Regions from separate parts of the Paenalkalicoccus suaedae genome, predicted to be linked through region 2. Evidence: riboswitches for the same ligand, from Rfam matches in the RefSeq annotation. Region 2 holds a riboswitch; the other holds the start of a gene.

Region 1 (15,856 bases), 580 kb from region 2:
ATGTTAATTGGTAGTGAAGGACTCGGACTTATTTATTTTAACAATCCGGAACTGGCGCAATTAATTGGTATTTTCGCCCTTGTTATTATTTTGTTTGAGGGTGGTCTTCAAACGAAATTTTCGACAGTTAGAAGTGTCGTTGTACCATCTCTATCCCTTGCCACGGCGGGTGTTATCATCACGTCCGGTATTGTCGGATATGTTGCCTATTTACTTTTTGATGTCTCCCTCCTTGAAGGTTTATTGTTTGGTGCCATTGTTGGCTCCACGGATGCTGCAGCAGTATTTGCAGCACTTAAGGAGAGAAACATTAAAGCGAAAATGGGTGCAACGCTTGAAGCGGAATCAGGAACGAACGATCCGATGGCTGTATTTTTAACGGTCTCCTTTATTGAACTTATCTTGTTACCAGACACGAGTGTTTTCTCGCTCATTCCATCCTTCTTCTGGCAGATGGGGGCAGGACTCGTGATTGGACTTGGAGTTGGTAAGCTTGCTTCCTTCTCTATTAATAGAATCAATTTAGATTCCAGTGGTTTGTATCCGATTTTTTCGGTAGCTTTTGCGCTACTTACGTATAGCGTAGCCTCCTCGCTTGGGGCAAGTGGATTTTTAGCTGTATATGTAGCCGCTCTTGTCATCGGTAACTCCGAGCTTACGTATCGTTATTCGATCTTTCAGTTTAATGAAGGATTTGCTTGGATGGCCCAGATTGGAATGTTCATTATCCTTGGACTTCTCGTCTTCCCATTAGACCTCGTCTCCCTTGAAGTAATCGGAGCAGGACTACTCCTATCTATCGTGCTCATCTTTATTGCTCGACCAGCAGCGGTATTCCTTTCCACAATAGGGATGAAGTACACCACGAAGGAAAAGCTCTTTGTCTCTTGGGCAGGTCTTCGTGGAGCGGTTCCGATCGTCCTTGCTACTTTCCCAATTGTTGCGGGTCTAGAGAATGGGCAATTTTTCTTTAACGTTGTCTTTTTCATTGTATTAACTTCTGCGTTAGTTCAAGGTACAACGATTTCGTTATTAGCTAAAAAACTACATCTGACTGGTCCTAAAAAGGATACGCCTCACCATTCTATTGAGCTTATATCGATGGGCAAGGCGAATGCCGAGATGGTGCAGTTCCAGGCCAATTCGGATTCATCGATTGTTGGTCAGCGTCTCCGTGAACTGAATTTTCCTAACAGGGCAAATATAAGTGCGATCGTCAGGAACGAGCAGCTTATTACGCCTTACGGAGAAACGATGATTAAAGAGGGAGACTTCTTGTACATTCTCGTCTCAACAAAGTACAAGGATGAGTTGAAGCAGATCTTAGAGCAAAAAAAGGTAAAAGAGACAAAAGCTGTTCAAACGACATAGGACAAAAAGCAAATGTACAAAGCAAATAAAGTAACGTATACTTGAGACACACAACAGAAAAGCGTCATTAGGTGCCTTTTGGACTCTGATTTAGGAGCGCATAAGGTTAAAAGGGAAGTCGGTTAAAATCCGACGCGGTCCCGCCACTGTAAGCGAAGAGGTCTTCACGTAGCCCACTGTGCATCATGCATGGGAAGGGGTGATAAACCTGCGATTCGCAAGCCAGGAAACCTGCCTACATGATAGTATTAAACACCTTCGAGGAAAAGGATGTTTAAAGTGCTCAAGGTTCGTGCGTGTAGTAGCGCATGTCGGAAAGTTACCTGCATTTTATTCATAAAGCGCATCCTCTTTAGGATTAGCGCTTTTTTGTTGTAAAAAAGGTGATGAGAGGGAGAGAGTCATGAAAAGAGCAACGATTTTAGCAACAGCACTACTCGTAACATTGACTGCGTGTGGGGACAACGAAGCAAATACGCAAAATGAAGCAGTAGACAATGCAACAAATGAGCAAGGGAACGAGATAAATGAACCTGCGAATAATGAGCCTTCTGATAACAACGAAACAAGCGTTTCTGAAGAAGAAGTTAATGAAGAAGACGCTACGGGCGAGTTCCCTGTAACAGTCACAGATGCGTCAGGCGAAGAAGTAACAATCGAAGAAGAGCCAGAGTCCATTGTTTCGTTATTACCTAGTAATACAGAGATCGGTTTTGCACTTGGCTTAGGAGATAAATTTGTTGGAGTAACGGAATATTGTAATTATCCTGTTGAAGCGTCAGAAGTTGAGTCAATTGGTGCGATGGATGTCGATGTGGAGCGCATTCTAGAGCTAGCACCTGATCTAGCACTAGTAGCCGAATATCATGCTTCGAGCAACCCGGAGATGCTTGATCAATTCGAATCGGTCGGCATCGACGTACTCGTCGTAGATGGTGCGAATTCCTTTGACGAAACGTATGAGATGATCTCTATCATTGGAGAAGCAACAGGCACCGATGACGTAGCAGAAGAAATTATCTCTGACATACAGGCACAGGTATCTGATATTGAAGAGCTATCTGCGAATGTGGAAGAGACAAAAACAGTGTGGGTGGAAGTAGGACCATCACCTGAAATTTATACAACAGGAACAAATACATTTATGCACGAGATGTTAGAAATCATCGGGGCAGAGAACGCTGCTGGAGAATTTGAAGGATGGGTAAATCTTTCAGAAGAAGAAATTATTGCTCTGCAGCCAGATACGATTGTGACCACCTACGGTGATTATATTGAGGATCCACTTCAAGAAGTAACAGGACGTAACGGTTGGCAGGAAGTTCCTGCTGTGATGAACGAAGATATCCATGATGTGGACAGCGACATGGTCACACGTTTTGGTCCGCGACTTGCAGATGGTCTCCAGCTCGTAGCAGAGGCTGTCTACCCGGATGTTTACAATCAATAAGCGAGTAATTATTTACCCGTTGGCATGTCTGTTGATGCTTATCGCCATGCTTACGGGTCTTTTTTACAGTAGCGTCACCGTGCCAATTTTAACGATCCTACACATTTTGGCAGAAAATACGGTCGGTACTGGCTTTTTAGCAGACGTACCAGGTAACGAACAAGCGATCATATGGGATATACGTACACCGAGAATGCTGTTAGCCTTTTTTGTTGGAGCGTCATTAGCTCTAGCAGGTGCAGCCTTTCAAGGCCTATTGCGTAACCCATTAGCGGATCCTTATACAATTGGAGTCTCTTCTGGTTCAGCACTTGGAGCAGTAAGCGTGATTTTTCTCCAGCTTAGCTTCCTAGGGGCATTTACATTGCCAATTGTCTCGATTATTAGTGGATTTATCACCCTATTTATTGTGTTTGGGCTAGTACGATTAAGTAGCCGTCAAATGGCTGTTGAAACGATTATTTTAGCAGGAATTATCGTAAGTGCATTCATAGGGTCGATTCTCTCTTTAATTATTGCTTTAGGAGACCAGGACTCCATGACACAAATTATTTACTGGCTTTATGGCTCTGTTGGGATGCGAGGCTGGAGCTATGTGCAACTGCTTCTACCGTTTTTCTTAGTAGGAAGTATTATGCTACTCGCTAAATATCGCGAGCTAAACGCATTTGCATTGGGCGAGGAGCAGGCGAGCTATATCGGAGTTAACGTGCAGCGTGGGAAATCGATGATTTTAATCGGTGCCTCCTTACTTACAGGCTCAGCGGTTGCAGTCTCCGGCACAATTGGATTTGTCGGACTTGTTATTCCTCATTTGGTCAGGCTGTTAGTGGGACCAAATCATAAGCATGTGCTCCCACTGTCTATGATTACTGGAGGCACATTTTTAGTGATCGCAGATATTATTGCTCGAACCGTCATCTCGCCAAGAGAACTTCCGATAGGCGTCATAACCGCGCTTGTAGGGGCGCCAATTTTTGCTTTATTACTCGTTCGTAGCCGGCTGGCAAGAAAGGAGGGAGGAGCATGATTGAAGTAACTAACTTGTACGGTGGTCACATGCAAAAACCTTTTATTAAAGACGTGTCTTTACGTGTAAAAAAAGGGGAGTTTTTTGCATTAGTAGGACCGAACGGTAGTGGCAAAACCACCTTATTTAAGCTGTTGTCGGGTGGATTACAAGCCACTTCCGGAAGCGTTCGAATTAATGAGCACCCGCTTAAGGACTTAGATAGACAACAATTAGCTCAAACTCTTGCAGTTCTTACGCAAGAAACGACGATGAGCTTTGACTATAGTGTGTATGAAATTGTGGAGCTTGGCAGATACTCCTTTCAGCAAGGGTTATTTAAACGTCTCGTACAGGAAGACCGCCGAATTATTGCAGATGTCATGCAACGCACCGGCGTCTGGGAATTCCGCGATACGCCGTTTTTATCTTTGAGTGGTGGTGAGAAGCAGCGAGTGTTGCTTGCAAAAGCGCTAGCACAGGAGCCAAAGATTCTTTTATTAGATGAACCAACTAATCATTTAGACATGAAGCATTCCTTTGATTTACTAGGTCTTCTTAAAACATGGCAGGATACGCGTGACTTAACGGTCGTTGCTATTTTGCACGATTTAAATATTGCCTCTCTTTACGCGGACCGAATTGGCGTCATGCAGCAGGGGGAGCTAGTCGCTAATGGAGATGTTGCCATACTTGAAGATAATGCGTTATTGGAGGACGTTTACGGTGTTCGAGCAACCGCACACGCTCACCCTGCCATTGCACGTACGCAATTAGTCATGAATCCTGCTCATTTAGAAATAACATCTCCATTCGCATTTGATATCGTGAGGGACCCTCAAGCTGTTCATGTTCATGCTGAGGAACCAATGCGTTCTTTATCAACAGCTGCAGTTGGTAGTGGGATCGGCTGGACACAGGATTTTGTGAATATATCGGAATCAGCTGGTGATGTGCAAACTTGGATGCAAGAGCGCCAATTAGATCGCCATGTGTCTGTTATGAGAACGAGCCAAACCATGGATCTAACGGTGATGAAGGAAAGTCGCTCTCCAGATGGAGTGGCTGTCCGAGTGATGGCCACAGCATCTAAAAAGCATGCAAAGGACGTGTCTTCATGGCGCCCGCCTTCTGAAGAAAAAAGTGACGCAGGCACGATTAATGTGATGGTTTTTATTGATGGGTATTTGTCTGACAACGCTCTTCTTAAAACAAGCTTACTTATAGCTGAAGTGAAGGCGAAAGCATGTATGGATGCAGGATTAGTAGATGAGGATACAGGCACTTCTGCAACTGGTACGTATTCGGATCAATTAATTATTGCGTCAACCCAATCTCGCATGGAGTCCGAACATGTAGACTTGCATAGCCTTATTGGACCTCTTACGTATGAGGTTATTGCAGAGGCTCTATTAAAAGATGAAGAGGCTAACATTTAGAGGATGAAGTGAAGTGAAGAAGACGCAAAGAATGATAGTGCGTCTTCTTCACTTTTTTTGTGTGTCATGGGTTTATTGGCTGGCAGTTGATTCAATAGATCGATGCGTTTGGTGGGGGAGTGTTTGGTAGAGGGCAGGGAAAACCACGCAAGTTGGAGTGCGAACTGCGTAAGATGAAGGGCCAACTGCGCGAAAGTCAGAGTGAATCGCGCGAAAAAAGGGTGCGACTGCGTAGGCAGAAAAAAACCGCGCAAGTTGGAGTGCGGACTGCGCAAGATGAAGGGCCAACTGCGCTAAAATCAGAGTGAATTGCGCGAAAAAAGGGTGCGACTGCGTAAGAAGAAAAAAACCGCGCAAGTTGGAGTACGAACTGCGCAAGATGAAGGGTCAACCGCGTACAGACCCCAAACGACTACCACCAACGATCACTTCCACTTCGCCGAAGCAGTCTTCAACGTCCCAGCATCAACCAACCCCTTCTGCATTGGCGCGGGACAGAGTTTATTGTAGCGACGGATCAACGCATTAATGGAATCTAAATCAGACGCATTAGCCGAAACAAGCTTTTGGTAAATCAGCTTTTGCACCTGTAACCACTCTGGCAAAAATCCCTGATCCCGGGCTATTTTTTGGAATTGCTGATACGTATCTCGCTCCATATACTCCTTAGGCAAAGGCTCGCCCTTCCCCTTTATATCACCCAGACCACCAGACTTTTTGATAATATCACCAATTAAATCATTATATTGCTCGCCCATCAAATTCCTCCTCGATACTTATTTGGTAATTTAAGTATAATTGAATTTTCTGACAGAAACAACGGGAGCGGTGTGTCCAAGTTGTGAAGAAATCTTGACGTTAACAGATTCATCCAGTAAGATTAAAATAACTATACGAACGGTAGGAGGTGATAGAGATGATCGTTGAAGTAGCTTTAACCCCATTAAAACAACAGATTCTGACGCATTTACATGTGGTTCGAGCTGAATTTTTCGCATTTGCGCTCAAAGGGAGCAGTCTGCCCTTTTTTAGAAAGCAAATAGTAGAAAAACAGCGAAATCATCTCTATCATAGCGCGTAATTTGCGCGTTTTTAAGAGTGTGCTTGTAGCTGTTGAGCTATAAGTGCACTTTTTTTGTGCCTTTGGTAGAGAAATCAGAGGAGGCAACACATGAATAAGCTACAAGTAAACAAGGTTGCAAAAGCAAGGGGAGGCGAGCACATTCTAACAAACGTATCCTTTGAAATAAATGAAGGAACGCGCGTTGGAATGGTCGGAGCAAACGGGTCAGGAAAGTCGACGCTGTTTGCTTTGCTCAAAGGAATGGAGTCACCAGACGAGGGTGATATTCATTGGAAGAAAGGGACGAGAATTGGAGCAATTGATCAGCTACCAAATGAAGGCGAAAAACTCGGTGAAATGATTTTACAGGAAGCCTTTCAAGAGGCAAATCAGTTAGAAAAAGAGCTTCGAGAACTTGAACATATTCTTTCTACTGAAACAGACGATAAGCAGCTGATGAAGGCTGTTGAACGATATAGCTACGTGCAAGAAGCGTATGAGACGGCAGGGGGCTATAAAAAAGATTCGATGATCAGGCAAGTAGCTAGCGGACTAGGTATAACTGGTCTGCTTCAAAAGCCCTTTTCAAATATGAGTGGAGGAGAACGAACGAAGCTTGCTTTAGGGAAGGTATTATTGCAGCAGCCGACCATGCTACTACTAGATGAGCCGACGAATCACTTAGATATTGATGCGATTGAGTGGTTAACAGATTATTTAAAGCAGGTGAATGCAACGGTTTTATGCATCGCGCACGACAGACAGTTCCTCCAGGACGTTGCAGAGAGAATCATTGAGATCGAGGATGGAGAGGCGCACAGCTATGAAACGAATTTTAAAGGCTATGAGGTGCAGAAGGAAGAGCGATTACTTCTCGAATTTAAGCATTATGAAGAGCAACAAAAGAAAATCAAAAAAATGAAAGAAACGATTAAACAACTCCGCATTTGGGCAAATCAAGCGAACCCTCCAAACGACTCGATGCACAGGCGAGCGTCAAGTATGGAGAAGGCATTGCAGCGCATAGAGGTAAAAAAGAAGCCGATCATGGAGCGAACTAAAATGAAGCTATCCTTATCGGTTGATGCAAGAAGCGGGGAGGATGCGGTACTTCTAGAAGGCGTGCAAAAGACATTCGTTGATCAGCCTGTACTAAAGCAGGTTGATATGCACATAAGATATCAGGACAGAGTAGCGATCATTGGACCGAATGGATCTGGTAAATCGACGTTGCTACGAATTCTTCTCGGAGAGGTAAAGGCTGACTCTGGATCTATTAAACTTGACTCTCAAGTCAAGATCGGATACTTATCTCAGCATTTGTTTGATGGCTATAAAGAGCAGTCAGTGATTGATGTATTTAGGGAGACTGTCCACGTTGACGAAGGAGAAGCGAGACAGTTACTCGCTCGGTTTTTGTTTTACGGATACAGCGTCTTTAAAAAGATGCATCAGCTAAGTGGTGGAGAGCGGGTGAGGCTAAGACTTGCACAGCTTTTACACCAATCTGTGAACCTACTTATTTTAGATGAACCAACGAATCACTTAGACGTTGCCTCTCAAGAGGTTTTAGAGCAGGCATTAAACGAATTTGATGGCACTGTTATCTTGGTTTCTCACGATCGCTATTTGGTTGAAAGAATCGTGACGGGCGTCTATTGGCTTGAGGATGGGCACGCCTTCTACACGGATGGAGCCTATAGCAGAGCAAAGGAAAAGCGTCAGATACGGCTTGAACATAGAGAGCAGGAGAAACAGGTGGAAACAGAGAAAAAGACAAAGACAAAAGTGCGACGTGAACGATTGTCGACCGAGGAGCGTGTAGATGAATTGGAGAAAGAGCTTGCGCAGTGTAAGGATACCGACAAAAAAGTAATACTAGAAGCGCAGCTTGAACTTTTACTAGAACAATGGATGTTGGAGGAAGAATAGATGAGTAGAGAACAAGAAATTATGCAAAAATCGAATCAACCACGCACGGTTGCCTCTCTAAAGGAGGATTTGATGGCAATGGGAGTCAAAGAGACAGATACAATCTTAGTGCATTCCTCGCTTTCCGCGATTGGATGGGTTAGCGGCGGACCCCAGGCCGTTGTCGAGGCGCTCTTTGCGACCGTGAATAAAGGGACACTTGTCATGCCGACTCAGTCGGCGGGACTCTCCGACCCGGAGCATTGGCAAAACCCGCCGGTGCCTCATAAGAGTTGGATTCGTACGATTCGTCAAACAATGCCAGCTTTCGATCCAGATTTGACGCCGACGAGAGGAATGGGGCAAATCGTCGAGACTTTCCGGGCGCATCGTGATGTAGAGCGGAGCTACCATCCGATTTGTTCCTTCGCCGCATGGGGCAAGGATCGCGATTATATCGTGAGGGATCATGAGCTAAGCTTCGGGCTTGGCGAGGGGTCCCCGCTTAAAAAGCTCGAGGAGCTAAACGCTAAGGTACTGCTGATCGGCGTTGGCTATGACTCCAACACCTGCTTTCATTTGGCCGAAAATCGGGTGAAGGGCTTTAAGCGAGTGACAACAGCCGCTCCAATTATGGTTGACGGAGAAAGAGTGTGGCAGGATTATAGAGAAATTGATATGGATGTAGAAAGGTTTCCTTTAATTGGGGAGCGTTTTGAGGGGACAGGAAACGTTAGATTTGGAATGATAGGATCAGCACCAACACGTATGTTTTTGTTGCGTGAAGCTGTGTCATTTGCTGAATCAGAGCTACCACAGCATCTTGCCAAAAAATAATCGCGTACTTCAAACTTTTTACTTTACTTTCGTAAGTGAATAAAATATAATTACTTACATAAAGTAATTAAAAAGGAGAAATGATACATGACAAATCCACGTATTGGAATCGTTTTAGGAAGCACGAGAGAAGGTCGAGTAAGTCCACAGGTAGGGGAATGGGTAAAGAGTCTTGCAGATAAGCGCAACGATGCTACGTATGAAATCGTTGATATCGCAGATTATGATTTACCGTTCTTAGGTACAACAGATGGCCAGGAGCCTGGTATTGCAAAATGGAACGAAAAGCTCTCGGAATTAGACGGATTTATTTTCATCGTTCAAGAATATAATCACGGTATGGCAGCATCATTAAAAAATGCGATCGATTTTGCTCGTGAAGCATGGCATAACAAAGCTGCAGGTATTGTAAGCTACGGTTCAACGGGTGGAGCAAGAGCCGCAGAGCACCTTCGTGGTATTTGTGGAGAGCTTAAAATTGCCGATGTGCGCACGCATGTAACGCTCTCTCTATTTTTAGACTTCGAAGAATTCTCGAAGTTTAAGCCACAGGACCTACACCACGATAATATGAATGTGCTATTTGATGAAGTAAAAGACTGGAGCAATGCTCTAAAGCATTTACGTAGCTAAAAACGCTGATCAAGTGCTAACTAGTTAAGTGCGTAGCCCTTGGGGCTATGTTGCTTAAATGCCAAACAGTTTAAATCTGCTCTCCGAGCTGTCAGCCCTGTGGACACTCTACGACATCCATAGGGCCGGTCTTTGAGCTTCCTCGTCGGCATGGTGCGGCTGTCGCCTTACCATAAACCCCTCCTGTGGGATCCGGGAAACCTCTTTCCCCTATGGATTGTCTCCGAATGTCCTCCGGGTCTGCCATCTCTTTGTTAGATTTAAAAGGGCGTAAGAGAAGAGCCTTCTTTTTTGTTGGAAGAGGCTCTTTTTCCTACGGTTTTAAGGCTTTTGATAAGTGGCTCTTTGGCAGCTTTGGTTTTATGTACCTTGTGGAATATTTATGTACCTTATTCAGAAAGAATGTACCGTATGAGGAATAAATGTACTTTGCTGAGCTTTTATCTACCATAGACAAGTTTTATGTAACGTGAGCAGATTAAGCTAATTAATCTGCTTATTAAATATCTACAACTAAATCTAAATGTCTTTTAAAGTTAGGCAACGACGAGTAGATTGTCTAAGCTTTTTTATGTAATAAAAAAGACCCCGATAGGAGGAGCGTCCTCATCCTATCGGGGATTATTTGTGTTGCTATTAACGGAATAGGCGAAGTCCTCTGTTATTTTCACCAGTAACAGATGTGTCTAAACCGATTGTTGAAAGTAAAGAACGATTGTTGTTGTCCGTGCTGCCCATGATAGATAGCGCTGTACCTAGGTCAAGGTTTGTACGGCTGTCATTAGAACCAGTTGAGACAAGACCGAGATTTAAACCAGTGTCCAAAGCAAGTGAGCTATTGTTAGTTGAGCGGCTGCTGTCAAGTGCAAGGTTTACATCAAGCATCGTACCAAGATCAAGAGAAGAGTTACGATCTGTATGGTTACGGTTGTTTAGTAAACCAAGTCCAAGGTCAAGACCAGTGTCTAGATTTAGAGAAGAGTTACGATCAGAGTGATCGCGGTTGTTCTCAAGACCAAGTCCAAGGTCTAGTCCAGTGCCAAGGTCGATAGAAGAGTTACGGTCAGAATGGTCGTTACTGTTCTGAAGACCAAGCCCAAGCCCAAGACCAGTGTCTAAGTCTAAAGAAGAGTTACGGTCAGAACGGTCGTTACTGTTCATTAGACCAAGTCCAAGATCTAAACCAGAGTTTACGTCTAGAGAAGAGTTACGATCAGAACGATCGTTACTGTTCTGAAGACCAAGTCCAAGATCGAGACCAGTATCTAAATCTAATGAAGAGTTGCGATCAGAACGATCGTTACTGTTCTGAAGACCAAGTCCAAGATCGAGACCAGTATCTAAATCTAAAGAAGAGTTGCGATCAGAACGATCGTTACTGTTCTGAAGACCAAGTCCAAGATCGAGACCAGTATCTAAATCTAATGAAGAGTTTCCATCAGAACGCTCGTTGCTGTTCTGAAGACCAAGTCCAAGATCAAGCCCAGTGTCTAAGTCTAAAGAAGAGTTACGATCAGAACGATCGTTGCTGTTCTGAAGACCAAGTCCAAGGTCAAGCCCAGTGTCTAAGTCTAGAGAAGAGTTGCGATCAGAGTGATCACGATTGTTCTCAAGACCGAGTCCAAGATCAAGCCCAGTGTCTAGATCCAAAGAAGAGTCACGATCAGAGTGATCACGGTTATTCTCAAGACCAAGTCCAAGATCTACGCCAGTGTCGACGTTAACCGAAGAATCACTGTTGTTAGAATCAGAGTTAGACTCAATTCCAACACCAGCATCCACGCCAGTGTCAACGTTAACGGAAGAATCACTGTTGTTAGAATCAGAGTTAGACTCAATTCCAACACCAGCATCCACGCCAGTGTCAACATTAACCGAAGAGTTACTATTGTTAGAATCAGAGTTAGACTCAATTCCAACACCAGCATCCACGCCAGTGTCAACGTTAACGGAAGAATCACTGTTGTTAGAATCAGAATTAGATTCAACGCCAACGCCAGCATCTACGCCAGTGTCGACGTTAACAGAAGAATTACTGTTGTTAGAATCAGAGTTAGACTCAACGCCAACACCAGCATCTACACCAGTGTCAACGTTAACCGAAGAATTACTGTTGTTAGAATCAGAGTTAGATTCAACTCCAACGTTAGCATCTACGCCAGTATCAACGTTAACCGAAGAGTCACTGTTGTTAGAATCAGAGTTAGACTCAATTCCAACCCCAGCATCTACACCAGAGTCGACGTTAACCGAAGAATCACTGTTGTTAGAATCAGAGTTAGACTCAATTCCAACACCAGCATCTACGCCAGTGTCAACGTTAACGGAGGAGTCACTGTTGTTAGAATCAGAATTAGATTCAACGCCAACCCCAGCATCTACACCAGAGTCGACGTTAACCGAAGAATCACTGTTGTTAGAATCAGAGTTAGACTCAATTCCAACACCAGCATCTACGCCAGTGTCGACGTTAACAGAAGAATCACTGTTGTTAGAATCAGAGTTAGACTCAACGCCAACACCAGCATCTACACCAGTGTCAACGTTAACCGAAGAATTACTGTTGTTAGAATCAGAGTTAGACTCAATTCCAACACCAGCATCTACACCAGAGTCGACGTTAACAGAAGAATCACTGTTGTTAGAATCAGAGTTAGACTCAATTCCAACACCAGCATCTACACCAGTGTCAACATTAACAGAAGAGTCACTGTCACCAGAGTTAGATCCAAGTGATACTGATCCAACTACATCTGTCACGATGTCTAAATTTAATCCTGAACTTCTTTCTGACGCGGAAGCCTCATTCGCTTGAACTAATAGACCTACTGCAATGACTGCTGACAACCCTAACGACTTTACTACATGATATTTTTTCATTTTTAATTCTCTCCTTCTTTTTGTGTGTTTTTTTTATTTATACACGTGTAAAAGAAGGAGTTGCTTGCGGTGGTGGTACTGGTGGTGCATGGAACCATTGATCAAAATAAAAGACTACTTTTCCGCTTTCTGCTAATGACTCTTGACTGGACTGCCAAAATTCCTGTTGCCACATGTCGGAGAAATTAGAAGCAGAAGCTGTTGATACAGATGTCTGTGCAGTTTGCGCACTTTGCGCAGTCTGCAATGTAATAGAAGTATGTTGTAAAGAGAGTGACGTCAAATCTTGAGCATCTTGCTGCTCTTGTTCGATCGGCTGTTCTCTTAACTCAACTGGGAAAGAGAAGTTGCTTTCCTGTGGAACAAATTGCTCTACAGGTGCACTTGCTACAGGAGATTCCTGTTGTTCATTTTGTTCGCTTTGTTCCTCAAGCTGTGCATCAACCGAGATTGTAGCAGGCTCTGGCGTTGCTTCTGCAAGCGCGGGTGCCTCATTACTCTCTGGCTGTGTTGCCACAGGTGGAGCAGCTATGTTTGGCTCACTTGTTGGCTCAGCATCGTCAGGAGTAGTATTATCCTGAGTTGGTGGCGTTACAATAGGCGTTTGTGGAGCGGGACGTGATGGAGCAGATGGCCTATCTGTCACAACCTCCGTCGTGCGATCCACTACCTCTGTAACTGGACGAGTGGTACGATCCACTGTATCAGTGACCGTCTCTGTAGTCCGATCCGCCACTTCCGTAATCGGGCGAGTCGTTCGATCTACAACCTCAGTTACAGGACGAGTTGTCCGATTAACTGTTTCGGTAGTAGTCTCAGTGATCTCCTCCGTTACGTCCGTTACGATGTCTGTTGTATCTTCGACAACATTTGTTACTTCGCGAGTCGTGCGTGATAGCGCACCGTTCGTGATTGATTCTACTGGCTCCTCAACTGCTTCGACCGTCTCATTGACTGTGTCAGAAACGATTGTCGTAGCATCATCTACTGTATTTGTTACGTTATCGACAGTAGAGTCGACGGTTTTCGTAACGGTATCTGTAATATCTGATACGCTACTCGCAGTAGTTACGTCGTCTACTGTATCGCCAGTATCCTCTAAAGTGTTTGAGGTGGTGTTCGTCACTGTTTTCGTAGTCTCATCCACAGTGTTCGTCACTGTTTTGGCTACTTTATTAACAGTTGATTCCTCAGGTGTTACGGTTGATACTGTTTCATCCACAAGATCGGTTACCGTATTCGTCGTCTCGTTAACAGTCGATTCCACTGTTTTTCCGACAGACGAAGTGATTGTCCCAATCAATCCTTTTGATTCTTGTTTTGCTTCTGTGTTCTTTTCTTCTACCTCCGATGTTTCTTCTTGCGTCTCTACGCTTGTGACTTCACTTTCATCAGTCACAGAAGAAAGCAACCCTGAAGCTTGTGAATGAAGCGGGAAAAGTAGCATGGCTCCAGCTACTAATGTGAACTGGATAACCGCTTTCCTCATTTTTTCACCTCCCTTCTCATTCATAGATAACGAAGGGGATGATCAAATGGATCACAAAAATAAAAAAGTTTTTTAACTATTTTGTGAAAGTGGGAAGGAAACGTCCAACAATTCAAGGAATGCGACAACCTGTGGAAGGTGCTCAGCACCCTTTGTACAGCTTACCCATGTAGGTCTCGTGAGCGGCTTATTGTCTAAAAGCAAAGGTGTTCGACTGTACTCTGATTCATGAAATCCTTTTAACGAGGATTCAGGTAAAACAGCCATGCCAATTCCATGAAGAACAAGTTGCTTAGACGTTTCAATTTGATCCACAACAATCGTTTGCTCAGGAAATCGTTCATTGGCCATTAGCCATTCATCAATCGCAGCTTGATAGCTCGCATCAGACTTAAATTGAATCAGCACCTGTGAATTGGCACGAGAAGACGTATGGCGTTGCTCCATCAGATAAAGAGGATCTGGTTCTAATGCTTGCACGAACTGTTCAGCAGGCTTTTCTCCCCGTAATAGCTTGATATGAACGTTTTTAGCACTCCGAATATCCTGACTTAAGCCGGTCGTGAGTTCGATTTTAACGTCCGGATACTCGCGTAGGTAAGCTTGGAGCAGGGAAGGGAGCGTGTATTGGCTTACTACTGTAGAAACGGCGAGCGAGAGTGTCCCTGATACACCAGTACTCTTTAGGGATTGTCGTAAATTTTCTTCACGCTCAAGATGCTCGCGTGCATATGCGACTACTTTCTCTCCTTCAGGTGTAAGGGTAAGCTCTTTGGCACTTCGTATAAATAGTGTCGTGTCCCATAAAGCTTCGATATGCTTCAGGCGCTGACTAATAGCTGGCTGCGACAAATATAGTTTAGTTGCCGCGATTCGCATAGACCGATAGTCTGCTAGCGCGCGGATTAATTCATAATCGTTCACTTTCATTTCTTCTCAACCTCCTATAAGAAAAACGAATCGATTTTAGATAAAAAGTATTGTTTTACTTATTATAGCAGGTTTGGGTTATACATATTCGGTAAGATGTGATTGCTTCACTTTAACTGTGGCTTCTATTAAATGAAGTCCTGGTTGCATCATTTGGATGTTGATATGCTCCTGACATCTTGCTTTGCTTCTACGTTGCGTCAAGTGAAGGTTCATATGCGTTACTTCGCGTGTCGTTTGCATAAAATAAGACATCATGTGCTTCTATTGTACGGACGAATGCATCAAATAAGAAAAAACTATGTCTACTAATCCAGCTCCAAGGATTGAATTCCAGATCTTCTGAGACAGCAAGTTCCCCTATTTTCTATCAAACAGGAGCATTGTCATAACCCCGAGCATATGCTAAAATACATTTAATACCGAGTTAATAGGTATGTTTAATAAGTTATTGAGGGGACATCCCCAAATATGTGTATAGAGGAGACATCGAAATGGGTCGAGAGTTTATTGAATTGTTTGATCGCTGGGCAGATTCATATGACGCAACGGTAACGGGTCACGACGAGGAATACAAAGAAGTATTTGAGGGCTACGATGAGATTTTGCAAGAAGTTGCTTCTAGTGTAAGTGGATCGGTTGTCGAATTTGGTGTAGGCACAGGTAACTTAAGCGAGAAGTTGTTAACAACGGCTGCTCAGGTAACTGGCGTAGAGCCATCCGAAAAGATGCGCGCGATCGCAAGCCAAAAGCATCCCTCTATGCTGGTCGTAGAAGGTGACTTTTTAGACCACCCTATTAAAGAAAACGTCGATGGCATTGTATCAACGTATGCATTCCATCA
Region 2 (15,856 bases):
GGTGAGATTCCCTATTCAGGAGGTTTTGAATCGTGACTTTGTATGGGGATATGTATGAGAGCTCTTTAAGCTTCGATTGCTTAAGTGCTAATTAGTTTAGTGCCTAGCTCTACGAGCTAGATTACTAAGTGCCAACTAGTTTAAATCGGCACTTCTAGCTGTCAGCCCTCCAGACACTCTACGACATCCATTGACCGTGTGGTCTTCTGCGGTCTGAAAAGCATCACAAAAAGTTTGCGTTTTTTGCGAACATTTTGAGCTAGCCTTGCAGTTGGAAAGCAGTGGGTGCTTTTCCCGCTGATTTCAGGCTAGAGGTTGATGCTTAACATTAAAGGAAAGCCATCCACTCCAAGCCGTCAGCCCTACGGACACTCTACGACATCCATGGGGTCGGCCTTGGAGCTTCCTCGTCGGCAAGGGCCGCGTACTTTGCGGTCTGAGCTAGCATCGCAGAATGCGCTCTTTGCAGTCTGAGCTAGTCTTGCACTTAGGGAACAGTGGGTGATTTTGCCGCTGTTCCCAGGCTAGCGGTCGATGCTCCATTAATTTGCGCCTCCTGTGGGATCTCCAAAACCTCCTACTCCCATGGATTGTCTCCGAATGTCCTTCGGGTCTGCCAGCTCTGCGTGTGATTTAAAGTGAATCTCATACTTTTTAACGCAAGACGGCTTTTATTATGTAATAAATCAGATAGATGGTGTATGAAGGTTAAACCGAAGATAAAGTAGAGTTTAGTTTATACATATTATTAAAATTCGAGCAAAAAAAATGACCTCATGATAAGGTTACTTAGATCATTCACATCGCTGATTTAGATTGTTCCTTAGTTGTATTAATATACTGCATCAATAATACAGTCCCTGCTATATTGGAAATTATACTTATTCCAAGAGTTACTGCTAATAATAATGTTATTGAAGTAAAAAATGATACCATTAAGAAAATGGAACCTACCGTTATAAAGACAAGGCCTATAGATCTTTTATCCAATAAAGCCACCACCCTTCCAAGTATATGATAACATAATTTGGTTTATTAATTTAATAACTGGATAATTCCATTTTCGATACTCCTTTAGAAAGGTTTATTACAATGTTAATGTTGGCATTTTAAGCTTTTTGCAATTATACATAACAAAAAAGACCCTCCTAAGAGAGTCTCGATATTATTTTCTTGAAAGAAGGTAAAGAAAATAGGGTGCTCCTATGCAGGCGGCTATGATTCCGGCTGGAATGCCTGCTGGCGGCACGATGTTGCGTCCGATCGTGTCTGCTATCAGTAAGAGCATTCCGCCTATGAGCATCGCAAATGGGAGCATGCGCTGGTGCTTATTGCCGACGATCGCACGGGCTAGGTGAGGTGCCATAAGTCCAATAAAGGCGATTCCACCTGATACCGATACAGCGGATGCTGCGAGTGCTGTTGCCATCGTGAGAAGCACGATACGCGTTCGCTTTACGTGAACGCCAGTACCTGTTGCGACTGGACTGCCTAATCGTAAAATATTTAAGTGCTTCGCAAAATAGAGAACGATAGGAAGTAGGATCACAAGCCAAGGTAGTAGCGCTAAAATAAAGGGCCAATCCGTGCCCCAGACTCCTCCAGCAAGCCATGTGGCAATAAACTCTACTTGCTGCCTGTCCGATGAGGAGATGAGCACAATCATAAGACCTGAGAGAGCAAGGGAGAAGCCTACACCAGTTAAGATGAACTGGGTTGGCATTAACCCTTGTTCTTTATTATATGAAAAGGCATAGATAGTAAGTGCCGTAAGCATAGCTCCTCCAAAAGCAGCTAAAGGTAGTAAATAAGCAAACGTCTCTGCGTTAGCAGGGATGAATAAAAAGAATAATGTAACAGCAACTCCAGCACCAGAGTTAATTCCGACGATTCCTGGATCTGCTAAATCATTTTTTGTAATACCTTGTAGGATCGCTCCAGATGTCGCTAACGCTACACCACATAAAAAGGTAATAATGATACGCGGTAGACGCAAGGAATAGAAGACAAACTCATCTTGGAATGTTCCGTTCCCCATCAAAGTTGGCACAAGGCGTGTTATATTAATCGAGGAGGAGCCAGTACTTAGACTAATGAGTGCTGTGGTCACGATCATTGCAATAACAATGATGAATGCGAGTCTTGTTTTATTTTTCGTTGCCTGCACAATCATGCGAACTCTCTCCCTTGCGTTTTAACTACCCATAGGAAAAATGGAAGTCCACACACAGAGATAATGGCTACGACTGGCGTTTCGATCGGAGCAAACATCACGCGCGCTAATGTATCAGCACCAACCATAAAGGCTCCACCAACGAGGGCTGACATCGGGATAATCATGCGATAATCTGTGCCGACCAACTTCCGTACGATATGAGGGATCATTAATCCAACAAATGCTATGTTACCAACGAGCGCAACAGAGGATCCTGCTAGTATGATTACAAAGAAAAATAACCACAGCTTCACTTTTGTGACAGATGCACCGAGACCTGTTGCAACGTCTTCATCTAAGCTCAGTAATGTCACTTGACGAGCTAGCATAAGAACGATAATTAAGCTTACGATAATGGTCGGTACAATAATGTAAAGTTGCGTCCAAGTCGTTCCAATGAGACCCCCAGCGGTCCAAGCGGAAACCTCTCGGGTAATTTGGAATACTAAACCGATTGCTTCTGCTATGGCAACTAATAACGCAGTAACAGCAGCTCCTGCTAATACAAGACGAAATGGCTTGAAGCCACCCTTTCTAGTAGAAGCGATCCCGATCACTAAAAAGGCGCCGAATGCGGCGCCAATCCAACCACTAAACATGTAGCCAACGTATCCTACTGAGGGAATGAAAGCAAGAGAGAATGCAAGTGCTACGTTTGCTCCTGCTGTAATGCCAAGTAACCCTGGATCTGCTAGAGGATTACGTGTTATACCTTGCATAACGGCTCCAGCAACAGCGAGCGCTGCACCGACAAATACCGCTCCTATTTCCCTTGGTAGACGAATTTCACGGATGATAAGCGCCTGATCCGTTACAGTCGGACTTGTAAGGGCGCTCCATGCATCCTGCCATGTCGTCTGAGCTGCACCGAACAGAATCGATGCCGCAAACGTGACAAGAAGAAAGAGTAGGGCAAGGATTAAAGATGCCACATCACCAATCTTCATCCTAAAAACCTCAAATCTAATGGATTAGTTTAAAAATGCTTCTTCGAAAGTACCTAATAGTAGATCGATTGTAATTGGATCGTTAAAGAATCCTGATTCCGCCGGGAACTCAATCACATTTCCATTTTGTACAGCTGGAATCGACTGATACGTTTCTGTTTGCTGATACTCGCTTTCTTGATCTGATGGCTGACTGATTACAAGGTAGTCTCCAACGTACTCAGATAGCACCTCTGTAGAGATCGCATAAAATCCATCTTCAGACACGACGTCTTGAACGGCTTCTGGCATTTCTAGCTCCATCTCTTGATAAAGAATTTCTGTACCGCGAGCAAAGTTATCGCCAAAGATGTACAGTTGCTTATCAAAGTTCTCGACAACTGTGACTGTTGTATCTTCTCCGATTTCTTCTCGTACGGAATCTCCAGCAGCCTGAGCGCGTGCTTCGTAATCCTCTACCCATTCGCGCGCTTCGTCTTCTTTATTTAAGAGCTTGCCAATCTCAATGTGCTGCTCTTTATAATCTAGCTCGCCGTATGTGTATGTGACTGTCGGTGCGATTTGAGAAAACTGGTCAATATTCTCTGTCGTCGAAAGCCCAATGATTAAGTCTGGCTCAAGCTCTAAAACAGACTCGACATTTGTCTCATCGACTGCTTCCACACCGTCTAAGTAAGAAGAATATTCTGGATTGCTCATTGCCCATGAGTCTACCCCGACTAGGTTTGCGTCAAGTGCCATTGCATTCCCTGCAAACGTTGCTAGTACAACAACACGCTGAGGATCTGCTGGTACTTCGATTGGGCCACTTTCTGATTCATATGTGACAGTGCCGTTTGCTGCTTCATTTGATTCGTTTTCGTTCGCTGGCTCTTCATTACCTGCTTCTTCGTTCGTTGTTGTATTCGTATCTGCCGTATTTTCTTCAACAGCAGTGTTAGTATTTGTCGTATTCTCCGTATTATCGTCCGTGCCACAAGCTCCTAAAAGAATAGCACTAGCCGCGATTAACCCAAAAAGTCTTTTCATCTTTCTCATCCTCCATCAAATGATAACTCATTAAAATCGGTTTTTTTGTACGTGGGTCTCTGCCGATTAAGGCATCGATATGATATAGCTCCGCAAGCATCTCCGGCTGCATAATATCCTCCGGACCACCCTGCTTCACGATTCGACCATCTTTCATCGCAATGATTGTATCGGAATATCTCGCTGCTTGATTGAGGTCATGTAAAACCATAATGATTGTTCGGTTTTCAAGCTTATTCAGTTTATCCAGTAGCTCTAGCACTTCAAGCTGGTGGGCCATATCAAGGTACGTCGTTGGCTCATCTAAAAAGATCACTTCCGTCTCCTGAGCTAAAGCCATCGCAATCCACACTCTCTGCCTTTGACCACCGGATAGTGCATCGACCGGGTGATGTTTAAACTGTTGCATAGAAGTCGCTTCAAGCGCCCAATCAATCATTTCCTTATCATGCTTCGACAAGCGCCCAAACCCTTTTTGGTAGGGGAAACGACCGTAAGACACTAATTCAGCCACCGTTAAACCATTCGTATCCTCTTGCATTTGAGGTAAAATCGCCATCTTTTGAGCAAGCTTTTTCGTAGGCTCCTCTTTAATCGATTTCCCGTCAAGTAAGACTGCCCCATTTGAGGGTGCCATAATACGAGTTAATGATTTTAGTAATGTTGATTTGCCACATCCATTAGGTCCGATAATCGTCGTCAATTGATTGACCGGTAATTCTACCGTTATATTATGAACGATTGTTTTATCGCCGTAGCTTACGCTTAGATTCGCTGCTTCTAGCTTCATCACCTATCACCCTTATCTATTAATCGATAATGATTCTCAATATCAATACAAGTACTAGAGTATTACTTCTTATTCAAAATGTCAAACAATTTTCTTATGTAAGTGAGTGCTTGGCTGCGTTGTTTGCTATCATGTCGTTTTTCTTTCGAATGTGTCTGCTTGATTGCTTTGCGCCTCCGATGACCTCGTATGCGCGTCCTACCTTTCTCTTTGCGCGTTCTGGCACATCGTTTGCTCGTTCTCATTTCCAAGACCCTCTTCGACCGCATTACCTCCCCAAAACAAAAAGCAGGCCGGTAAAGGGAACAACCTTTACCGGCCTGCTTTTTATAAGTTTTACATGTAAGTGTATAGTTAGTATGCTACGTTAAGCTCTCTCTCTTATCGAAACAAAATAAACAGCAACAATCGTCACTACTGCTAGGATAATTAATGATATCATGTTTGCCCCTCTCACTACGCTAAATTGTGCCTAGCTAATAGGATACGCTGAATCTACAAAAATCTCAATCGCAATATTTGGAAGTTAGCGTTTTGTGGGGGTAAATGCAGAACTGTTACACACTATTCACCTAGCCGTAATAAAGTAGTAAATGCTTATGCTGTCGGGGAATAATCTAGTAACTTCGTCAACGAATCATTCATGCCAACGTGAATTTCTTTCAGCTCTGAACTAACCTCAGTAAAATTATTTACAACATCTGCATTCGAATCGACCGACTTCGTCACGTACTCAAGCGAAGCGATTAACTCCTCTACGCTACCTTTGATCATCGTAACGTCTTTGCGGATTCTTTCTGAGGCCTTTACCGTCTCTTGCGCAAGTTTTCTGACTTCATCCGCAACTACTCCAAATCCTCTGCCATGCTCCCCTGCTCGAGCAGCCTCAATAGATGCGTTTAATCCTAAAATATTTGTTTGTGACGAAACCTTGTCAATAACACTCAGCACATTATCAATGTTTTGAACGCCTTCACTAACTTTACGAGAGCTGGCATCAAGTCCATTATTAGATTTTTCTAAGTCTGTAGAAGAATCATCAATCTGATTAATATATGATTGTACTTTTTCTAAAACACGTTCTGTTTTTTCGAGATTTTGTTCAATTGCAATTAAATGATCAATATTATAACCGATCCCGAGTGCTCCAATCACCGTACCTTGGCAATTTTTAATTGGCACCGTCTTACCTAAAAAGTGTGCTTGATACACCTCAAAAGGCGGTCTCCCTGCCTGAGGAATGCCTTTTAAAGCGCTCTGCATAACGTGGTCGTCTTCTGGTACCGGTTGTCCAATTTGAACATCTACATCAATTGATTTACCTGGGAAGTGGGCAATCCACTTTTCGTGAGTGACTACATCCATCATAAAATCCTCTTTTGCAATTGCTTGGAAAAGAGGGATAGCTGCAACTAAAGACTGTAATATTTCTTGGTCTGACATTTCTTGTAAGCGCTTTATTTCCATAAACCTTTCACCTCTAAGTATACTAATAACTAATAATAAAGTCCTATTCTATTGTAGTATACTTATGCGTATCTGTCCATTTTAATAAAAGTTAACTCCTTAACACGAGTAAAATAGGGACTATTTAACCTCTATTCGTAAGAAGCATTTCCGCACACTGTTTGGGTGAACAATGATCCGCTAGAGATGGCACCATTTTAAGGCGTTCTTTTACTCTATTTTCTCGAATAAGATTAAACGCCTCTCGTTCATTAAGAGATTCTACACGCATAATAAACGCTGCTACACTCATAAGATACATATCTACTTCCTTGGCATTCATAGGTTGTTCCCCCTAACCCTTTTACGTTCCATTATGGCCTAGATAAGCGTATACTAGCAAACAAGTAGAAAATTCTAACATAAAGAGGTGCTTATATGAGCAACATCACAAATTGGGGAATATTAAGTGGAGCTAATATTGCCCGTAGTCAGCTAGTCCCTGCTATTAAAGAAGCACATAACGCGACATTAGTTGCAGTTGCAACGAGAAGAGACGCGGAGGCTCTCAAAGAGGAATGGGGCGCAGAGAAAGGTTATGGGACCTATGACGAACTTTTAAATGATTCCTCTATAGATGCTGTTTATATTCCACTTCCAAACGCGTTACATAAAGAATGGGTGATAAAAGCCTTAGAGAAAGGAAAGCACGTGCTTGTGGAGAAACCCGCTGCCATCTCTTCTGCTGATATTGAGGAGATGCAAGAAGCAAGTGAGCGAACAGGCAAGCTTTGGATGGAGGCATTTATGTATCGTTTCCACCCGCAGCACGCGCACGTAAAACAACTTATTGCAGACAAAGCAATTGGTGAAGTAAAGCGTATTCGTTCTTCCTTCTCTTTTAATATGGACCTTACAAAAGATGACATTCGCCTTGATCCTAGTTTAGGAGGCGGTAGCTTATTTGACGTAGGGAGCTACTGTGTGAATGTGAGTCGCTACCTTTTAGATGAGGAACCGATCCATGTCTTTGCAGCTTCTAGACAAGTAGAAGGAATTAAAGTAGATATTTCTACGTCTGCTTTACTAACATTTTCAAACGTAGATGTAAATCTTGAATCAAGTTTTGATGAAGTTCAAGTGAATCGCTATGAGGTAATCGGGACATCAGGTAGAATAGAGGTACCTTTTGCCTTTAGACCCGACCAAAATCCGAACAACGGTAAAGGCGAAGTCTTCTTGCGTGGCGCCGATGGATCCGTCTTAGAATATAAAACGTTCAGTGGAAATCAGTATACGCTTCAAGTAGAGCACTTCTCTGAATGTATCCAAACTGGTGCGACGCCATCCTACACAATGGAAGATACAAAAAATAACATGATCGTTATTGAACGTTTGTATGAAGCAAGCAAATCATATTCTAGCAAGTAGCCCTATCCTTCCCTTGTTAAATTCGGTAAGATGAGAGGGAAGGAGTGAATATTGTGTTACCTAAATGTGCTACCTGTGGCTATCAATTTAAACGACATCAGCTTTTAGCTTTTGTTTACTCAAAAAAATGTCCGTCTTGCCAAGCGGAGAATTTTGTTACGAAAAAAAGCCGCTTAAAGTCTGGCGGATTTAATGTTGCTATGCTTATTTTATTTTTGATCGTTAGTCGCATACCTGTTGGATCTGCTTTGTATGTTTTTGTTTGTTTAGGAGTGGTGCTTCTAGCTATCGTATATACGCATCCAAGACTCCTTAGGTTTACTAAGACTGATCAGGATATTTTTTCAAACAAATAAAAAAAGCTCGTGCCACTGCGGCATGAGCTTTTTTTAGTTAAACGAGCTTTCCTCTAGATAATGATTTTTGTACGATATCAATGCCGAGCTTCTCACCAAACTTTAATAGACGCTCTCGTTCACCATCTGTCACGATGGAAACGACTGTTCCAGATTTACCAGCTCGTCCTGTCCGTCCAGATCGATGCACGTATTGGTGAATGTCATTGGCTAAATCTAACTGTACGACATGTGTGACATCATCAATATCGAGCCCTCTAGATGCTACATCCGTTGCCATCAGCATCGGCACTGCGCCTTCTCTAAAGCCTCTCATTGCAAGCTCTCTTTCAAGCTTCGACGTTGTTCCATGGAGCACCCCAATAGAATTCCCTCTAAACTCAAGTCTTTCTGCAAATTTCTCCAGCTCGTGGATATCATTACAAAAGCCTAGCCCATAAAAGCCTTCTAAATGAATCAGCTTTGCTAATAGCTTCGATTTATCTCTGCGCTCTGCAATAAGATAAACGTGCTCGACGTTTTGCTTTTCTTCTTCTGAGCGAGATACACGAACAATTTCCGCTTCCATTCGTTCGACCACTAGTTCTTCTACATGTGGTGGAATGGTTGCCGAACACACGATGCGCTGACAATCACGCACGACTGCCTTCATTAAGGCATCTACTTCTTTTATATGCTCCTTTGCAAACAACTGATCTGCTTCATCAAAGATGAGTGTTGATACTTCATGTAGCTTTAGTTTCTTTGACTGTAGGAGCTCGATTAATCGGCCTGGTGTTCCTATAATAATGTGAGGCTTTTTCTTTAGCTTTTCTTGCTGACGCTTGACATTGGCACCACCGATCATGGATGCGACAGTAATTCCGCTTCCTTGTGTCCATTCTTGCGCGTCTTCAAGCTGCTGCATTGCAAGCTCTCGTGAGGAAACAACGATTAGCACCTGAGCTTGTTTCTTGGCTGGATCAACCTTATTTAAAGCAGGCAATAAATAAGCAAGGGTTTTACCGGAACCCGTTGGCGCCTCCATGATAAGATTTTCTCCAGTTAGCGCCTTAGGAATAGCTTCCTCTTGAATCTTTGTCCACTCTGTAAATCCTGCACGTCCAAACGCTTCCTGTACATAATCAGGTAAGGACGTAAGTAATGTATGTTCAACCATGTAGATCACCTTCATTCTTAGACTCCCACCATTTTACCCTATGCCAAGCATAGATGCTATCTCCGATTTAGTAGGGCATAGAAAAAACACGCCACTTTAAGGGCGTGCTTTCTTATAAATCAACAATAACCGATTTTGTATCAACCATATATAATCCGAGAAATTCATCATAAGGCAGGTTGCCTTCTAAATAATCGCTTAGTAATAAATCAATCGTTACATCTGTCTCATTTGGAGTTGCTGACTGTAGGGCACGTCTGGATAAATATTGGCCATATGGGTCACGTATATCTAAATCATCGGTTATATAAATGCCTACTGCATGATACACTCCCTCGTCCGCTCCCGCAGCTTCTGCTACAGATTCTATGGATACTTGCAAATAGTCATGATGAACGATATCTAATTTGCCTGATACAGTCGTTGGCTCTTCAGGCTCTTCACGATTGCACGCTGCAACTAGTATGACCAGTATAATAGCTAGTACTGCTAACATATACGTTTTCATTGTGTCACCTCTATAAGAGGTATGGTAATTTATTACTGGGAGACAGTCAAGGCTTGCTTGGCTCGATCGTGCAATTTATGAACAAATTTTTCACACGTTAAAGCATCGTGCTGCTGAGGTAGTAGCTCCACCTTCATGGTAACCGCTAAGTTAGAAATCGGCTGGATCAATTGGACAAGTTGATCTACTGCTCCACAAAAGTTCGGATAAAACCGATCACCGGTACCAAAAATTCCCGTTACCGTATGCTTACTAACCTGCATGCTTGATACCATCTCGCTCATCGCACGCGGAATATCTCCATTCCCCCACGAATAGGTGCCAAATAAAATAGCATCCTCCGTAAACTCTCTCTGTTGATACCTGTCGGCTTCCTTCTCTACATCGTGCATAACAACTTTAACATGCGTCTTCTCTAAAGAATCTTTTAATAGAAGCGCAAGCTGTGCCGTATTCCCCGTCTTTGACGTATAGACTATCCTACAGCTCGTCAAAGCCATTTTGCTCTGTCACCTTCGCATACGTACGAGCCTTTTGCTCGAAGAAATCCGACTTCGTATCATTCATCATGCTATCGCTAAAGACGTGAATCCACGGCATTGGATTATCTATTTCAGGGAAGGCGTTTTGAAGCCCTAGCTGACGGCAACGCTTGTTCGCTAAATATTCCACATAGCGCTCATATTCATCTAGATTAATTCCTGTATCCTTTAAAATGTCACGAGCCCATTCCTGCTCTAATGCTGTTGCTTGTTTAATAGAAGAATAAATATAGTCCAGATGAGCTTCATTTTTTAATTCCGGATGCTCCTCCATTAGGAGCTGCAAAAATTGCGACATAAAGTAGGCGTGTTGCATTTCATCACGCTGAATATAACTAATCATCGTACTTGATTTCAGCATTTTTTGCTGTCTGGCTAAATGATAGAAGAAAGCAAAACCAGCGTAGAAATAAATACCTTCTAAATTAATTGACTGAACTGCAAGTCGGAACAAGGTATCAACAGATGGTTTCTCGTGAAATTCATCGTAGGCTTCTACGATAATCGCATTTCGCTTGCGAACGAGTGGGTCCGCCTTAGCGCCTTCAAATCTGCGCTTCTGCTCGTCTGTTGAAACTAACGAGCTTAATATATATGAATATGATTCGTTGTGAACGGCCTCTTGCTGGGCGATAACAGCTAAGATTGCCTGAAAGCTAGGATCTGATACATAATCCATCACGAGTGTCATCGTTGGTGTTTGTAAACTATCGAGTGACGCTAGCTGGGTATTTATTCGAAGGAACACATCCTTTTCGTTATCTGATAAATGGTCCCACTGCTTAATATCGTCTTGCATATTGATTTCTTGCGCCTTCCAAAAATTTGATAAAAGCGCCTGATACAGATCATACATATGTGGGTACGTAATATCATTCCAATTTAATAATCCTGAGGCTTTCCCGTTCAGTAAGGACGGCGATTTCATTGGTTCTGATGGTTCATATAGCTTTCTCTTCGTTATTAACATCTGTAACCCCTCCTGTCGTTGACATTCATTAGCTTTGGCACGCTTCGCACGCTTCAATCTCAGCTTGAGACGTACTTCTTACGTAATAAGTTGTTTTAAGTCCATTCCTCCAAGCCTCTACATGTAAATCTAAGAGCTCTTTAGCCGCAATCGTGTGTGGCACGTACAGATTAAAGCTAATTCCCTGATCAACATGTCGTTGTCTAGCAGCGTTTTGACGAATACTAAAGTTTTGGTCTAACTGATGACGCGCCTTAAGGTAGTAAGGGTATGTGTGATGCGTTAAATCAGGTGGAGTAACCTTTAGCTTAAAGTTTTTCTTTTCCTCCGCATACTCTAACGAATAAATAGGATCAATTCCATCTGTTGAACCAGCGATTTTAGCCGTTGAAGAGTTTGGTGCTACAGCCATCATCCAGCCGTTTCGGACGCCTGTATGAGCTACACGATCACGAAGCTCTTTCCACTTCTCTGACGTGTAAGATCTTCTAGTAAAGTACGTTCCGTTTTCCCACTCAGAGTCTTTAAACGCGTGATACGTTCCTTTTTCTTCTGCTAACTCGTTAGAAGCTTTAATGGTGTAATACGCGATATCTTCGTAAAGCTCATCCGCGTATTGAACAGCCTCCTCACTCTCCCACTGAATATGTTTTTTAGCGAGGAGATGGTGCCAACCAAATGTGCCAAGACCAACCGCACGATAACGCTGATTCGTAAGCTGCGCCTGTCCAACCGAAATCGTATTTAAATCAATAACGTTATCAAGCATTCTCATTTGAATGGAGATGACACGCTCAAGCTCTTCCGCTTCTACAACGTTAGGTAAATGGAGAGACGATAAATTACATACGACAAACTCTCCCGGTTTTCTTACAATAACGAGATCCCCATCCGCATTTACATACTCTTCTTTAATTGTTGTAGAGGACATATTTTGGGCAATCTCTGTACACAAGTTACTGCAATAAACAGAGGTACGACCAAGCTCCTTTTTATTAGGGTTTTGACGGTTCACTTCATCGCGATAAAACATGTACGGCGTACCAGTTTCAAGCTGTGATACCATAATACGCTTCATGATTTCCATTGCTCGATACGATTTACGCGGTAGGAGCGGATGCGCAACTGCCTCTTCGTACTTTTTAGAGAAGTGGCGAACATCCGTCTCATCATAGAAGTCCTCGAGTCCAAGTGCATTGCCGGCTTCGTCCTTCCACCCCATCACTTTTTTCACCTCATGCGGGCAAAACGTATGCCACATGCCAACGCTCTTACCATCAGCATCTTTCTCCTGGAGCTTGTGCATAAACAGGTCTGGAATCGATACTCCTGGGAACACATCGTGCGCTTTACGACGCTCGTCTCCATTATTCGTCTTTAAGTCTAAAAATCCATTCATAATATCTCGATGGAAAAGATCGAGATAGACTGCCACTGCGCCTTGTCGTTGACCAAGCTGATCAACGCTCACAGCGGTATCATTAACAAGACGAATCCACGGGATAACACCAGACGAATTGCCTTTAAAGCCTTTAATATCTGATCCAAGCGCACGTACTTTACCAAAATAAAGACCAATTCCGCCTCCGTCTTTACTTAATCTAGCTACGTCCCAATTAGATGTATAAATCCCGTCTAGTGAATCATCGACAGTATCTATAAAACAAGAAGATAACTGTCCATAGCTCTTACCAGCGTTAGAAAGCGTAGGTGTAGCAACAGTCATATATAAATTACTTAACGCCCAGTAAGCTTCTTGAATACGCTCCATCCGCTTTTCCTTATTCTCTTTTTGCATAAGTGTCATAGCAATAATTAAAAAGCGTTCCTGCGGGAGCTCCATCGTATTTTTATCATAGTCACGAGCTAGATAACGATCGGCTAATAGGAATAATCCCATAAAGGTAAATTTTTTATCTTTAGATGGATCAATTAACTTCCCAAGCTCATCAATTTCTTTTTTAGAATAACTCTCAAGAAGTTTTTTATCGTATATTCCTTTTTCCGTCAAAAGTTGAATAAGAGAATAAAAATCTCCGTATATGGTTCCTTCCCGCTCCTTGCGGTTAACCTGAGCCTTTTCGTATAGCTCTTCTAAGTAGTATCTTGCAGCAACAAACGTCCAATCAGGCTGGTCCATCGCTACTCTATCAAGTGCATAGGACATGGCATCCTGCCTTGAAAGTGTATGTATAACCTCTTTATCATGATCAGGTAGCTGAAACTCCTCCAACCAATTCTCTTTGACTTGCACCGATATTTTTTCCATTCAAATCCCTACCCTTCCATCAATAGTAAAACCCCTTCGGAATACGAAGGGGTTAGATAGAAGACGAGTCCGAAGCAAGTGCTTCTATTAGGGCTCGTCTCCTATTTTCACACCCCGAAAAATAGAAGCTTGTAGATCATAAGGTAGGTCTCCTGACTTGTGCGTCACTCTACTAGAAGGCCTTCCCATATCGAATTGATACAGTGGTTCCCTTCGGTCGTCAGCACTTACAGTTGCGGGGGCAGCTCTGGTTTTACACCAGATTCCCTTTTAAGCTCTTCGTTGAGCACCTTACAATCTTTTAGCTTATATAGTTGTTGAAATCTATTCCCAATACTACATATTGATAAACATACCGCATTCACAAAAAAAATCAAGACTTGATTTCACGAATTCTTCTTAATGTTTTATTGTAATTTAAACAACTTTCTTAGTCTGACACAGGATGGTCCTTATGTAAATAATCAGCTCAGAATGGTCGCGCTTTCGATATAAAATTGTAATTACATAAATTGTCGAAATAGTTCGAACGATTCTTATATCTTTTTTCAGCAAGATATGTAATTATCTATGTTAAGCAACTGATTTTTTACACGAATTGACAAAGTATTCGTAACGATCCTCTTTCACCCATATTAGTTACTATTTATTTTCAGTACCATTGTCTATCTCACTCACCACTTAAACCCTATAAAGTATATCTAATTGGTATAATAGACCTCTCATGTCTGCTATACTTAAGATGTCGAATTAACAACAGTTTAAGGTATCTTACTTTGTGGAGTGAGTCGAATGAACCTACCATTTTTTAGCCGATTTTTAAAAACAAAGCACACATCTTCTACTTTCCAGCAAGAAAGTACTTCCACTAACGCTAAGTCTGATGATTATCACAAATCAATTGGTAAGATGTCTGCGTTCTTTGCTCATGAGATACGCAATCCTCTAACTACAATTAATGGCTTCATACAAATGATGGAGCGCGAGCCAGTGATTCAAACAGATGACAAACTCTCTACCTACATTTCCATTATGAAAGACGAGTCAAAACGAATCGAACTTTTAATTGAAGAACTATTGAATCTGTCTCACGCTAACAAAGGCATCGAAAACTTTTCTATCATCGATGTAAGGAAGAGTTTAGAGAAGGTTTTGTATGTATTCCGTAATCAATACGGGGAAGATAGACTTCTTTTTAAAACTAAAATTGAAGATTCAATTTATGTGATGGGGAATGAGAGCGGATTTGAGCGTACCTTAATCAATATGATTAAAAATGCTGTGGAAGCAATGAATGGTAAAGGTACCATATTTATTGAGCTGGAAAAACTAGATTCTAACGTCATACTTAAAATTATAGATTCCGGCCCTGGTATATCTGAAAAAGATCTAGAACACATTTTTTATCCATTTTATACAACGAAGGACGATGGAACTGGCATTGGTTTATCCATCTGTAAAACCATTGTTGAATCTATGCAAGGTACTATTTCGATCAGCAACCACATTAAGTATGGCGCTGAAGTGCTGATATCCCTTCCGGAGAGCAAACATGCCTCATACAAAAGCTAGGTGATGAATGATGACAGTATTAAGTAGTTTGTCTTATATCATGTCTATCTTTGAATGGAGTGCACTCTTATTGTTTCCGCTTATTCTACTTGGGTACATGAATGCAAATCGATTCAAAAAGACAATTATCATTGCCGTTATAATGAGTACAATATCTTTATTACTACACACGACCTCACTCTCACTTGGCATGATCGTGAGCATACAAATGATTCTTTTCATCCTATTTATTTTCATTATTTTTCAAACGAACATAATGGAGCTTTTTGTTATCTCAAGTATTGGATATGGCTTTTATATTCTCATCCAGCTTGTGTTTATTGAATCTTTCACGATTCTTTCCTCTTACGAATACTTTGAAATTTTACTATCATCAAGCTACTTATCCATCGGTATTCAATTGATGACTGTTGCAATATGCGGCTCTTTAGGATTCTTTATTTGGAAAAACAAATACTTCCTAGCTGAACTTAGGGAGCATTTACATTCTAAACACATCCCTACAAAAATTAAGGTCATGATCTTTAGCAGTAGCCTTTTAACATTCGGATTCATCGTATTGGCAGCCGTTGCGATGCTCTCACAAGATATTACCTTTAAAAGTACATTAGTACTTTTATCC

The links. Region 2 has a riboswitch for cobalamin ahead of FLK61_RS06150 (ribonucleoside-diphosphate reductase subunit alpha). Riboswitches for the same ligand answer to the same signal wherever they lie in the genome.
Region 1: another riboswitch for cobalamin. It lies ahead of FLK61_RS03250 (ABC transporter substrate-binding protein); the one in region 2 lies ahead of FLK61_RS06150 (ribonucleoside-diphosphate reductase subunit alpha).

What each region holds. Positions count from the first base shown of each region.
Region 1 is NZ_CP041372.2:544,600-560,455, forward strand. It holds gene FLK61_RS03245 (potassium/proton antiporter) at 1-1,371, shown strand, start outside; cobalamin riboswitch at 1,424-1,625, shown strand; gene FLK61_RS03250 (ABC transporter substrate-binding protein) at 1,775-2,821, shown strand; gene FLK61_RS03255 (FecCD family ABC transporter permease) at 2,805-3,851, shown strand; gene FLK61_RS03260 (ABC transporter ATP-binding protein) at 3,848-5,269, shown strand; gene FLK61_RS03265 (DnaJ family domain-containing protein) at 5,695-6,027, opposite strand; gene FLK61_RS03270 (RAxF-45 family protein) at 6,186-6,350, shown strand; gene abc-f (ribosomal protection-like ABC-F family protein) at 6,441-8,264, shown strand; gene FLK61_RS03280 (AAC(3) family N-acetyltransferase) at 8,265-9,080, shown strand; gene FLK61_RS03285 (NADPH-dependent FMN reductase) at 9,168-9,713, shown strand; gene FLK61_RS03290 (hypothetical protein) at 10,350-12,593, opposite strand; gene FLK61_RS03295 (phasin family protein) at 12,631-14,082, opposite strand; gene FLK61_RS03300 (LysR family transcriptional regulator) at 14,155-15,012, opposite strand; gene FLK61_RS03305 (hypothetical protein) at 15,091-15,255, opposite strand; gene FLK61_RS03310 (class I SAM-dependent methyltransferase) at 15,507-15,856, shown strand, end outside.
Region 2 is NZ_CP041372.2:1,127,258-1,143,113, reverse strand. It holds gene FLK61_RS06210 (FecCD family ABC transporter permease) at 1,166-2,173, opposite strand; gene FLK61_RS06205 (FecCD family ABC transporter permease) at 2,170-3,162, opposite strand; gene FLK61_RS06200 (iron-hydroxamate ABC transporter substrate-binding protein) at 3,187-4,191, opposite strand; gene FLK61_RS06195 (ABC transporter ATP-binding protein) at 4,160-4,984, opposite strand; gene FLK61_RS20190 (hypothetical protein) at 5,076-5,207, opposite strand; gene FLK61_RS06190 (methyl-accepting chemotaxis protein) at 5,579-6,448, opposite strand; gene FLK61_RS06185 (hypothetical protein) at 6,573-6,770, opposite strand; gene FLK61_RS06180 (Gfo/Idh/MocA family protein) at 6,866-7,858, shown strand; gene FLK61_RS06175 (TIGR04104 family putative zinc finger protein) at 7,903-8,214, shown strand; gene FLK61_RS06170 (DEAD/DEAH box helicase) at 8,252-9,388, opposite strand; gene FLK61_RS06165 (hypothetical protein) at 9,486-9,881, opposite strand; gene FLK61_RS06160 (flavodoxin domain-containing protein) at 9,914-10,381, opposite strand; gene FLK61_RS06155 (ribonucleotide-diphosphate reductase subunit beta) at 10,362-11,393, opposite strand; gene FLK61_RS06150 (ribonucleoside-diphosphate reductase subunit alpha) at 11,422-13,662, opposite strand; cobalamin riboswitch at 13,788-13,971, opposite strand; gene FLK61_RS06145 (two-component system sensor histidine kinase NtrB) at 14,455-15,234, shown strand; gene FLK61_RS06140 (hypothetical protein) at 15,242-15,856, shown strand, end outside.